3 regions of the Burkholderia sp. JKS000303 genome follow, and region 1 is predicted to be linked to each of the others. Evidence: predicted binding sites of a transcription regulator. Region 1 holds the regulator's gene; each other region holds the start of a gene.
The links. Region 1 encodes LexA, which represses DNA repair genes until DNA is damaged. Its sites were predicted from a motif close to ACTGTATNNNNATACAGT; they were not measured.

Region 1 (3,274 bases):
GAAATCGCGAATCTCGCAACGGAATTGCAGGCGGATCTCGTCGTTGTCGGCCATCGATGCCGCAGCGGGTTGTCGAGATGGTGGATGGGGTCGGGCAACACGCAACTGCTCGATCGCGTGAACTGCAGCATTCTGGTGGCGTGTTCGTCGGCCGAAGAGCAAAAGGCCGAGATGGCGCGCGAGCGCGAAGCGGCGACCACGAACGGCAAGTGACGCAGTGACGGCGTGACCGACTGACTCGACCCGAGATTCACGTCGGTCACGCGCAGTGCCGTATCAGCGGCATGCGTAGCGATTGCGACCGATTACCCGTGCAGGTCGATCGCGGACAGCTTCCACGAGAACAGACCGAAGCGGTGGAAGATCGCCGCATAGCGCGTGCCGTCGCCGCTGCGCTGGTAGGTCACGACAAATTCATCGATATTCCGGTAGCCGGCGCTCGTTTGCTGCGGATGGCCTGCGTCGCTCGCGCTGGCCGGTGCGGACGACGGTGTCGGTGCCGACGCAACCGTGGGCGCGGCGTTACTGCCCGGTGCGGGGGCGCTTGCCGGCGCGGCCGGTTCATTGCCGGCAGTCGTACCCGGCGGCGGGCCAGACCATTCCGGCGGGCGTTCGCCCGGATTGCCGCGCGGCGGTATGCCGCTCATCAACGCTGCCACCCCCTCAGGCGTCGCATACGCATCGACCAGCGGGCCGATCAATGCGGATCCGATCAATGCCCCGATCACCGCGAACGGATTGTTCTTCTTGACCGAGTCGATCCGGCGCATCAATTCGTCCGTGACCTGCTGCTTCAGGCTGATGCGCAGGGACGGGAAATCGACATATTCACTGACCGCCTGCGCATCGCGTGCGTCGATCGCCGATTTCAGACGACCGAGCGCGACGTACGGCGATGCGTACGCGTAGCCGATCGCCGCAATGACGACGACGGCCAGTGCAACGATCAGCAGGGGTTTGAGCCGCGACGTGCGGCCCGATGATTCAGTCACGATGACTCCGGTGCGGACAGGTTCCGCAATCAGAGACCGCCTTGCTGGGCCGATCGTTCCTCTGCGATGCAGCGATCGATCATCCGGCACACGGCGTCGATCGTGCCGACCATGATCAGGCGCGACCGGCCGTGATACACGCGCACGGGTGCGCGGCGCGCCGGCTCGGCGTGATTCAGGCCGGCGTTCAGCGACACTCGCGCGAATGCGGGCAGCGCTGACGGCAGCAGCGACGCCTGCCGTTCAACTGCGACTTCTTGGCTCACCACGGGCGCTGCGGCGGACAGCGGCGCGCAGGGCGTGCGGCCGCGCAGGTGACGCAGGCGACCGAATTGACGGAAAGGCAGCAGACGGGCAAGGCGTTCCATGATGTTCTCCTCAGCGAGACCGATTGTCAGAGTTCGCCCGAGCGGATCAGCCCGACGGCGATGCCTTCCAGCGCAAACTCCGCGCTGCCGGCCTTGACGAAGATGTTTTCGTAATCCGGGTTCTCCGCGATCAACTCGAGGCCGCCGGGCCGGCGCATCAGGCGCTTGACCGTGACGTCGTCGCCCAGGCGCGCAACGATGATCTGGCCGTCCTTCGCTTCGGTGCGCTTCTGCACCGCGAGCAAATCGCCATCGAGAATGCCGGCGTCGCGCATCGACAGGCCGCGCACCTTCAGCAGGTAGTCCGGCTTGCTGGTGAACAGCGCGGGATCGCATGCGTAATGCTGCGAGATATGTTCCTGCGCGAGGATCGGGCTACCGGCCGCGACGCGGCCGACGAGCGGCAGCGACAGTTGCATCAGGCCGGCATGCGGCAGCGTGAACTGGTGCGGCGAGTCGTCGAGGCCGAGCAGGCGGATGCCGCGCGATGCGCCGGCGGCCAGCTCGATCACGCCCTTGCGCGCCAGCGCACGCAGGTGTTCCTCGGCTGCATTCGGCGAGCTGAAACCCAGTTCGGCCGCGATCTCGGCGCGCGTGGGCGGGAATCCGGAGCGCTCGATCGCGCGGCGGATCAAGTCGAACACTTGCTGCTGACGGGCAGTGAGTTTGGTCATGGCTTAACTGTATGGATAGACAGTGAGCTGTATTTTTATACAGTACTTCGCGAATTTCAAGTGTTACTTGAGATTCGACGCGATCACGCCGATTCCGGCGCGATGTCGCGACGTCCGGACGCCGGTTCGTCTGCCGCAACCGTCCATCCAGTATGCGTTAGCACTTTTGAGTATTAAAAAATGAAGAACGATTATTTTTAATCATGTAACCCGTTCGCTAGACTGGCCCGACATCGCAATACCGACAACACTGGAGAACCAAGAATGGCGAAGCGCAATACGGGGCTGGTGGGCGGAGTAGGCCGCCTGATCGCAACACTCGCGCTGGGCGCGGCGGCGGCGCTGGGTGTCGCGACGCATGCCCAGGCCGATACGACGTTCCTGAACGTGTCGTACGACCCGACGCGCGAGCTGTATCAGGACTTCAACCAGGCGTTCGGCAAGGAGTGGAAGGCGAAGACGGGCGAGACGGTCAACTTCAAGCAGTCGCACGGCGGCTCGGGCGCGCAGGCGCGCTCGGTGCTCGACGGGTTGCAGGCCGACGTCGTCACGCTGGCGCTCGCATACGACATCGACGCGCTCGCGAACAAGGGCCTCGTCAACAAGGACTGGCAAAAGCGCCTGCCGGACAACGCGTCGCCGTACACGTCGACGATCGTGTTCCTGGTGCGCAAGGGCAACCCGAAGGGGATCAAGGACTGGGACGACCTGACCAAGCCGGGCATCTCGATCGTCACGCCGAACCCGAAGACGTCGGGCGGCGCACGCTGGAACTACCTCGCCGCATGGGCGTATGCCGTGCACAAGCCGGGCGGCAACGAGCAGACCGCGAAGGAATTCGTGACGAAGCTCTACAAGAACGCCGGCGTGCTCGATTCGGGCGCGCGCGGCGCGACGACGAGCTTCGTGCAGCGCGGGATCGGCGACGTGCTGATCGCGTGGGAGAACGAGGCGTTCCTGTCGATCAAGGAATTCGGCACCGACAAGTTCGAGATCGTCGTGCCGTCGGTGAGCATCCTGGCCGAGCCGCCCGTCGCGGTGGTGGACAAGGTGGTCGACAAGAAGGGCACGCGCAAGCTGGCCGAGGCCTACCTGAACTTCCTGTACAGCCCGCAGGGCCAGGAGATCGCGGCACGCAACTACTACCGTCCGCGCTCGAAGAACGTGCCGGCGGAGCTGACGAAGCAGTTCCCGAAGCTGAAGCTGTACACGGTCGACGATACCTTCGGCGGCTGGACGA
Region 2 (3,274 bases), on a different contig from region 1:
TCGGGCGCGACTTCATCCTGATCTACCGGCTGTCGATGCTCGACCTGATCCCCGACGGCAGCGACTGGAGCGAGACCGTACAGCTCGCGAAGGCGGTCGAGCGCGCGGGCGCGACGATCATCAACACGGGGATCGGCTGGCACGAGGCGCGCGTGCCGACGATCGCGACGTCGGTGCCGCGCGGCGCGTTCGCCTGGGTGACGAAGAAGATGAAGGGCGAGGTCGGCATCCCGCTCGTCACCACCAACCGGATCAACCGGCCCGAAGTGGCCGAGCAGATTCTCGCGGACGGTTGCGCGGACATGGTGTCGATGGCGCGACCGCTGCTTGCGGATGCGGAGTTCGTCGTCAAGGCTGCGCAGGGTCGCGCGGACGAGATCAACACCTGCATCGGTTGCAACCAGGCGTGTCTCGACCACGCGTTCAAGAACAAGATCGCATCGTGCCTGCTGAATCCGCGTGCCTGTCACGAGACGGAACTGACCTACACGCGCGCGCCGCAGCCGAAGCGTATCGCGGTGGTCGGCGCGGGGCCGGCGGGGCTTGCGTGCTCGACCGTGCTCGCGCAGCGCGGGCATCAGGTCGACCTGTTCGATGCGGCGTCGGAGATCGGCGGCCAGTTCAACATGGCGAAGCGGATTCCGGGCAAGGAAGAATTCGATGAAGCGCTGCGCTACTTCGGCCGGCAAGTCGAGCTGACCGGCGTGAACCTGCATCTGAACCGGCGCGTCGACGCGAGCGACCTGATCGCGGGCGGCTACGACGAGATCGTGCTCGCGACCGGCGTCGCGCCGCGCGATCCGAAGATTCCCGGGCAGGACGGGCCGAACGTGCTCAGCTATATCGACGTGCTGGCCGGCCGGCTGCCGGTTGGCCGGCGCGTCGTGGTGGTCGGCGCGGGCGGGATCGGCTTCGATGTCGCCGAATATCTGGTGCAGGACGGCGAGTCGCCGACGCTCGATCTGGACGAATGGAAGGCCGAGTGGGGCGTGACCGATCCGGCCGTGACGCGGGGCGGCGTGACGCGCGCGCAGGTCGCGGCGCCCGCGCGCGAAGTGACGCTGCTGCAGCGTAAAGCCGCGCCGCTCGGCAAGGGGCTCGGCAAGACGACCGGCTGGATTCACCGCGCGACGCTGAAGATGAAGCAGGTAAAGATGATCGGCGGCGTGAACTACGAACGGATCGACGCGCGCGGGCTGCACGTGTCGTATGGCGAGCAGCGTACCGATCACGCGTGCATCGAAGCCGATACGATCGTGCTCTGCACGGGGCAGGAGCCGCAGCGCGCGCTGCTCGCGCCGCTGCAGGCGGCCGGGCGCCCGGTGCACCTGATCGGCGGCGCGGAACTGGCGGCCGAGCTCGATGCGAAGCGCGCGATCGACCAAGGGTCGCGGCTCGCGGCGCGGTTGTAACGGGCGTGGCTTCGGGCGAGGGTACGAAGCGTCGTTGCGCGGCGGTAGCCTGCGTGCGCGACGCTTCGCGACTGTCATGCGGCTGCATCGGCATGTCGGTGCAGCCGGCAGAACGGAACGGACATCCCGCGTCGCCGCGCAACGGGGCGACGCGATCCCGCCACCGCCCGGCGCGCGTCAGGCCGCTTCGGCCCGTTCTTCCTCTTCCGCTTCGAGCATCGCCTTGACGATCAGGTAGACGGCCGGCAGATCGTCGTCGTCGCGACGCCAGTCGACCGGTTCCTCGACGTCCGCGGCCACCAGGCGGCTGTCGCGCAGCCGGATGAACGCATCGACGACCGTCGGATCGTTGCGGTTCAGGAAACCGGAATTCGAGAACGCGAGTTCTTCGACGTTCAGCAGCGCCTGCCAGCTCATCGTGCGGACTGCGGCCGGATGGGTGCGGCGTCGCAGGCCGAGCGCGCGCTGCGCGGGGCCGCCGACGACACGCTGCAGATCGACGACCGCCCGCTGCGCGGCGCGCTCGAAGTGGGCCGGGTTGAAGCCGGGTTGCTCGGGATCGAATGCGGATGACTGGAACATGGTCGCCTCACAAAAGTCCGTCTCGGAATGACGGAATTCGGGTCAAATGGCACGGAAACACTGTGAATATATACAGTGGTCGGCAGACTTGCAAGCCCTCGATGACAGCAGGTGTCAGCCCCGGTGCCAGCCGCCCCGCAAGCGGGCCGAGTCAGACCGATGCCGCGATCGTTTCCCGCAGCCACCGGTGCGCCGGATCGCGATGCGAGCGCTCGTGCCACAGCATCGACATTTCATAGCCGGGCACCTCGACCGGCGCGTCGACCACGCGGAGTGCCGGCGCATCGCGCACCAGCCGTTCGGGCAGCATCGCGACGAGGTCGGTCTGCGCGACGGCCGACACGACGAATAGGAAATGCGGCACGGACAGCGCGACGCGGCGCGTGACGCCGCGTTCGGCGAGCGCCTCGTCGGTCACGCCGAAGAATCCGCCGCCGTCCGGCGACACGATCACGTGTTCGAGCGCGCAGAACTGCGCAAGCGTGGGGCGCCGCTTCAGCTTCGGATGGCCGGCCCGGCCGACGAGCACGTAGCGCTCGACGAACAGCGGCAGGCGCCGCATCCCTTCGGGCGACCCTTCCGTCGTGTGGAACGCCAGGTCGATCCCGTGCTGTTCCGCGTCCTTCTCGATGCGCGGGGGCACGAGTTCGACGACGGCGAGCCGCGCGCCCGGTGCCGCGGCGCGCAGCGCGGCGAGCGCGGGCAGGATGATGGTCGACTCGCCATAGTCGGTGGCGGCCACGCGCCAGGTGTGCGTCGCGATCGCGGGATCGAACGGCGTGGCCGGCAGCACCGCGCGCTCGATGGCTTCGAGCGCTTCCCGCAGCGGTTCGCGCAGCGTTTCCGCGCGCGCGGTCGGCCGCATGCCGCGCGGCCCGGGCAGCAGCAGCGGATCGCCGAACGCGTCGCGCAGCTTCTGCAACTGCACGCTGACCGACGGCTGCGCCATGTTCAGTTTCTCGGCCGCGCGCGTGACGTTGTGCTCGGCGAGCAGCACGTCCAGCGTCACGAGCAGGTTCAGATCCAGTCGCCTGAGATTGTTCATCGCTATACCTGGAATATCAGGAATTCATTTCCAATATACCTTCGGCGCCGGCATCCTGCATTCATTCAAGCCATGGAGTACCGAACATGAATGTGCTGATCGTTTATGCCCACCCCGAACCGCGTTCGTTGACCGGCGCGCTGCGCGACTTTGCCGTCGAGCATCTGGAGGCGGCCGGTCATGCGGTGCAGGTGAGCGACCTGTACGCGATGAACTGGAAGGCCGCGTTCGACGC
Region 3 (3,274 bases), on a different contig from region 1:
CGCACGTCGTTGCCGCGCAGCAGGTCGTCGCGGAACACGACGACGCCCGGCGGCGGGCGGTCCTCGTCGCGCGGCAGCGGCATGTCGGCTTCGCCCGCGACCAGCTCGCCACGGGTGCCGAGCACCTGGAAGTAGACGCTGTCGACGTTGTCCGCGCGCAGGAAGTCGCGGGTCTGCTGCGGCAGCGTCAGCTCGGCGACGCCGTTGACCGGATGGATCTGCCGCGCGAGCACGTACGCGTTGGTTTCGAGCGCGCGGTCGAACGGGCCGTTCGCGATCGTCTTTGCGACGAGATAGGTGACGGCAATGCTCATCGGCCACAGCAGCAGGAGCGGCGCGAGCATCCAGTCAAGAATTTCGCCGAACAGCGAGCGCGGGCGCGCGGCTTCGGGCGTGTCGATTTCGTCGGGCGGCGCGAACGGGTTCTCGTAGCGCGCGTCGCGCGCCACGTCGGCGGCGGACGGCTGCTCGCCGGTCGGATGACGGGAATGGGCCGGCGTGGCCATCGCGGCGACGGCCGGGGTCAGCGCAGCGGCGTGCCGGCCGCCGCGGGCTGGGGCGCCGCCGTGTCGGCCGGCGCCGCGGGCGCGACTTTCTCGAGGCAGTAGCCGAGGCCGCGCACGGTGGAGATCCGCACGCCGCTCGGCTCGATCTTCTTGCGCAGCCGGTGCACGTACACTTCGATCGCGTTGTTGCTGACTTCCTCGCCCCATTCGCACAGATGATCGACGAGCTGCTCCTTCGACACGAGTCGGCCGATGCGCTGCAGCAGCACTTCGAGCAGGCCGAGTTCGCGCGCGGACAGGTCCAGCACGCGCTCGTTCGCATACGCGATGCGGCCGACCTGGTCGAACGCGAGCGAGCCGTGCCGCACGACGGTCGGGCCGCCGCCCGCACCGCGCCGGGTCAGCGCGCGCACGCGTGCCTCGAGCTCGTTGAGCGCGAACGGTTTGGCCATGTAGTCGTCCGCGCCGAGGTCGAGCCCCTTCACGCGCTCGTCGACGCTGTCGGCGGCGGTGAGGATCAGCACGGGGAGGTTGGAGTTGCGGGCGCGCAGGCGCTTCAGCACGTCGAGCCCGGACATTTTGGGCAGTCCGAGATCGAGGATCAGCAGGTCGAAAGCCTGCATCGACAGCGCGGTATCGGCGTCGACGCCGCTCTTCACGTGGTCGACCGCATAGCCCGATTGGCGGAGTGACCGGGTGAGGCCGTCCGCGAGTATGCTGTCGTCTTCGGCGATGAGAATTCGCATGTTGCTGACCGGTGGCCGGCGGGGCGTTTGCGCCGGCGCGGCTGTCTCCGAATATTCATGTACAACGCAGCCTGCATTGCGGGCTTGCATAAAGTACTGTTTTTTTATACAGTGTCTGCATTCGTGGGCAGCGCTTGAAAGCGGGCGTGCCTCTAACAGACGCTGCTCATCATAGCAAAGGACGATTCATGGAAGATAGCAAGAAGGGCTCCGGGATGACCGCCGAGAAGAGCAAGGCGCTGGCGGCCGCACTCGCGCAGATCGAGAAGCAGTTCGGCAAAGGGTCGATCATGCGGATGGGCGACGGCGAAGCGACCGAAGACATCCAGGTCGTCTCCACGGGCTCGCTGGGTCTCGACATCGCGCTCGGCGTCGGCGGCCTGCCGCGCGGCCGGGTGGTCGAGATCTACGGTCCGGAATCGTCGGGTAAAACCACCCTCACGCTGCAGGTCATCGCCGAACTGCAGAAGATCGGCGGCACGGCAGCCTTCATCGACGCCGAGCACGCGCTCGACGTCCAGTACGCGTCGAAGCTCGGCGTGAACGTGCCGGAGCTGCTGATCTCGCAGCCGGACACCGGCGAGCAGGCGCTCGAAATCACCGACGCGCTGGTGCGCTCGGGCTCGATCGACATGATCGTCATCGACTCGGTCGCGGCGCTCGTGCCGAAGGCCGAAATTGAAGGTGAGATGGGCGATTCGCTGCCGGGCCTGCAGGCTCGCCTGATGTCGCAGGCGCTGCGCAAGCTGACGGGCACGATCAAGCGCACGAACTGCCTCGTGATCTTCATCAACCAGATCCGGATGAAGATCGGCGTGATGTTCGGCAACCCGGAAACCACGACGGGCGGCAACGCGCTGAAATTCTATGCGTCGGTGCGTCTCGACATCCGCCGGATCGGCTCGATCAAGAAGAACGACGAGGTGATCGGCAACGAAACCCGCGTGAAGGTCGTCAAGAACAAGGTGTCGCCGCCGTTCCGCGAAGCGATCTTCGACATCCTGTACGGCGAAGGCATTTCGCGTCAGGGCGAGATCATTGATCTCGGCGTGCAGGCGAAGATCGTCGACAAGGCCGGCGCCTGGTACAGCTACAACGGCGAGAAGATCGGTCAGGGCAAGGACAACGCGCGTGAATTCCTGCGCGAGAATCCGGAAATCGCTCGCGAGATCGAAAACCGCATTCGTGAATCGCTCGGTGTCGTCGCAATGCCGGATGGCGCAGGCAACGAAGCCGAGGCGATGGACGAAGAAGAGTGATGGTCGGACGCCGAGGTCAGGCTGGCGAACCGGAGCAGAGCGACGCGCCCGAAACGGCGGGTCGCTCCGGCCGGCGAACCGGGTCCTCGGCCACCAACCGGCGGGTCGCGGGCAGTCAGGCCGCGAACCGCACCGCGACGAGGGCATCCGACGATGCCCTCGTTTCGTTTGAGATTGCCGCGCCGGTCGATCCGTTCGACGACGACGAAGCGTTCGACGCACACGACCGGTCGCGTCGCCGCGTGTCCGGCGTCAGCTTCCCCGGTGAGCGCGCAGACGATGCCGCGGCACCGGTCAAGGAAGATGTCTATACGCGCAGCAGCCAGCATCCGCGTCGCACGCGCCGTGCGTCCGGCGCCTCTTCCGGCGATGCGCCGGGTGCGAGCGAGCGCAAGTCGTCGAAGCCGCCGCGTTCGCTGAAGGGCCGCGCACTCGGCTATCTGTCCCGGCGCGAGTACAGCCGTACCGAACTTGCCCGCAAGCTCGCGCCGTACGTCGGCGAGGACGAATCGGTCGAGCCGGTGCTCGATGCGCTGGAAAAGGACGGCTGGTTGTCCGATGCACGCTTTGCCGAGAGCCTCGTGCATCGCCGCGCATCGCGTGTCGGGGTCGCACGCATCGTCAGCGAACTGAAGCGCCATGCGGTCGGCGACAGTCTCGTCGAGGAGGTGAATGCACAATTGCGCGAGACCGAGTTGACACGCGCGCAGGCCGTCTGGCGCAAGAAATTCGGTGCACTGCCGCAAACGCCGGCCGAGCGCGC

Region 2: a site for LexA is predicted at 2,054-2,071, ahead of BX604_RS32965 (DUF2471 family protein). Genes of this name have one in related genera too.
Region 3: a site for LexA is predicted at 1,348-1,365, ahead of recA (recombinase RecA). Genes of this name have one in related genera too.

The regions. Positions count from the first base shown of each region.
Region 1 is NZ_PDBZ01000005.1:142,117-145,390, reverse strand. It holds gene BX604_RS37030 (universal stress protein) at 1-213, shown strand, start outside; gene BX604_RS37025 (DUF2939 domain-containing protein) at 306-992, opposite strand; gene BX604_RS37020 (hypothetical protein) at 1,022-1,360, opposite strand; gene lexA (transcriptional repressor LexA) at 1,387-2,034, opposite strand; gene BX604_RS37010 (sulfate ABC transporter substrate-binding protein) at 2,299-3,274, shown strand, end outside.
Region 2 is NZ_PDBZ01000003.1:1,112,912-1,116,185, forward strand. It holds gene BX604_RS32960 (NADPH-dependent 2,4-dienoyl-CoA reductase) at 1-1,412, shown strand, start outside; gene BX604_RS32965 (DUF2471 family protein) at 1,590-1,994, opposite strand; gene BX604_RS32970 (LysR family transcriptional regulator) at 2,146-3,039, opposite strand; gene BX604_RS32975 (NAD(P)H-dependent oxidoreductase) at 3,126-3,274, shown strand, end outside.
Region 3 is NZ_PDBZ01000001.1:2,155,455-2,158,728, forward strand. It holds gene BX604_RS10440 (sensor histidine kinase) at 1-506, opposite strand, end outside; gene BX604_RS10445 (response regulator transcription factor) at 524-1,252, opposite strand; gene recA (recombinase RecA) at 1,441-2,511, shown strand; gene recX (recombination regulator RecX) at 2,511-3,274, shown strand, end outside.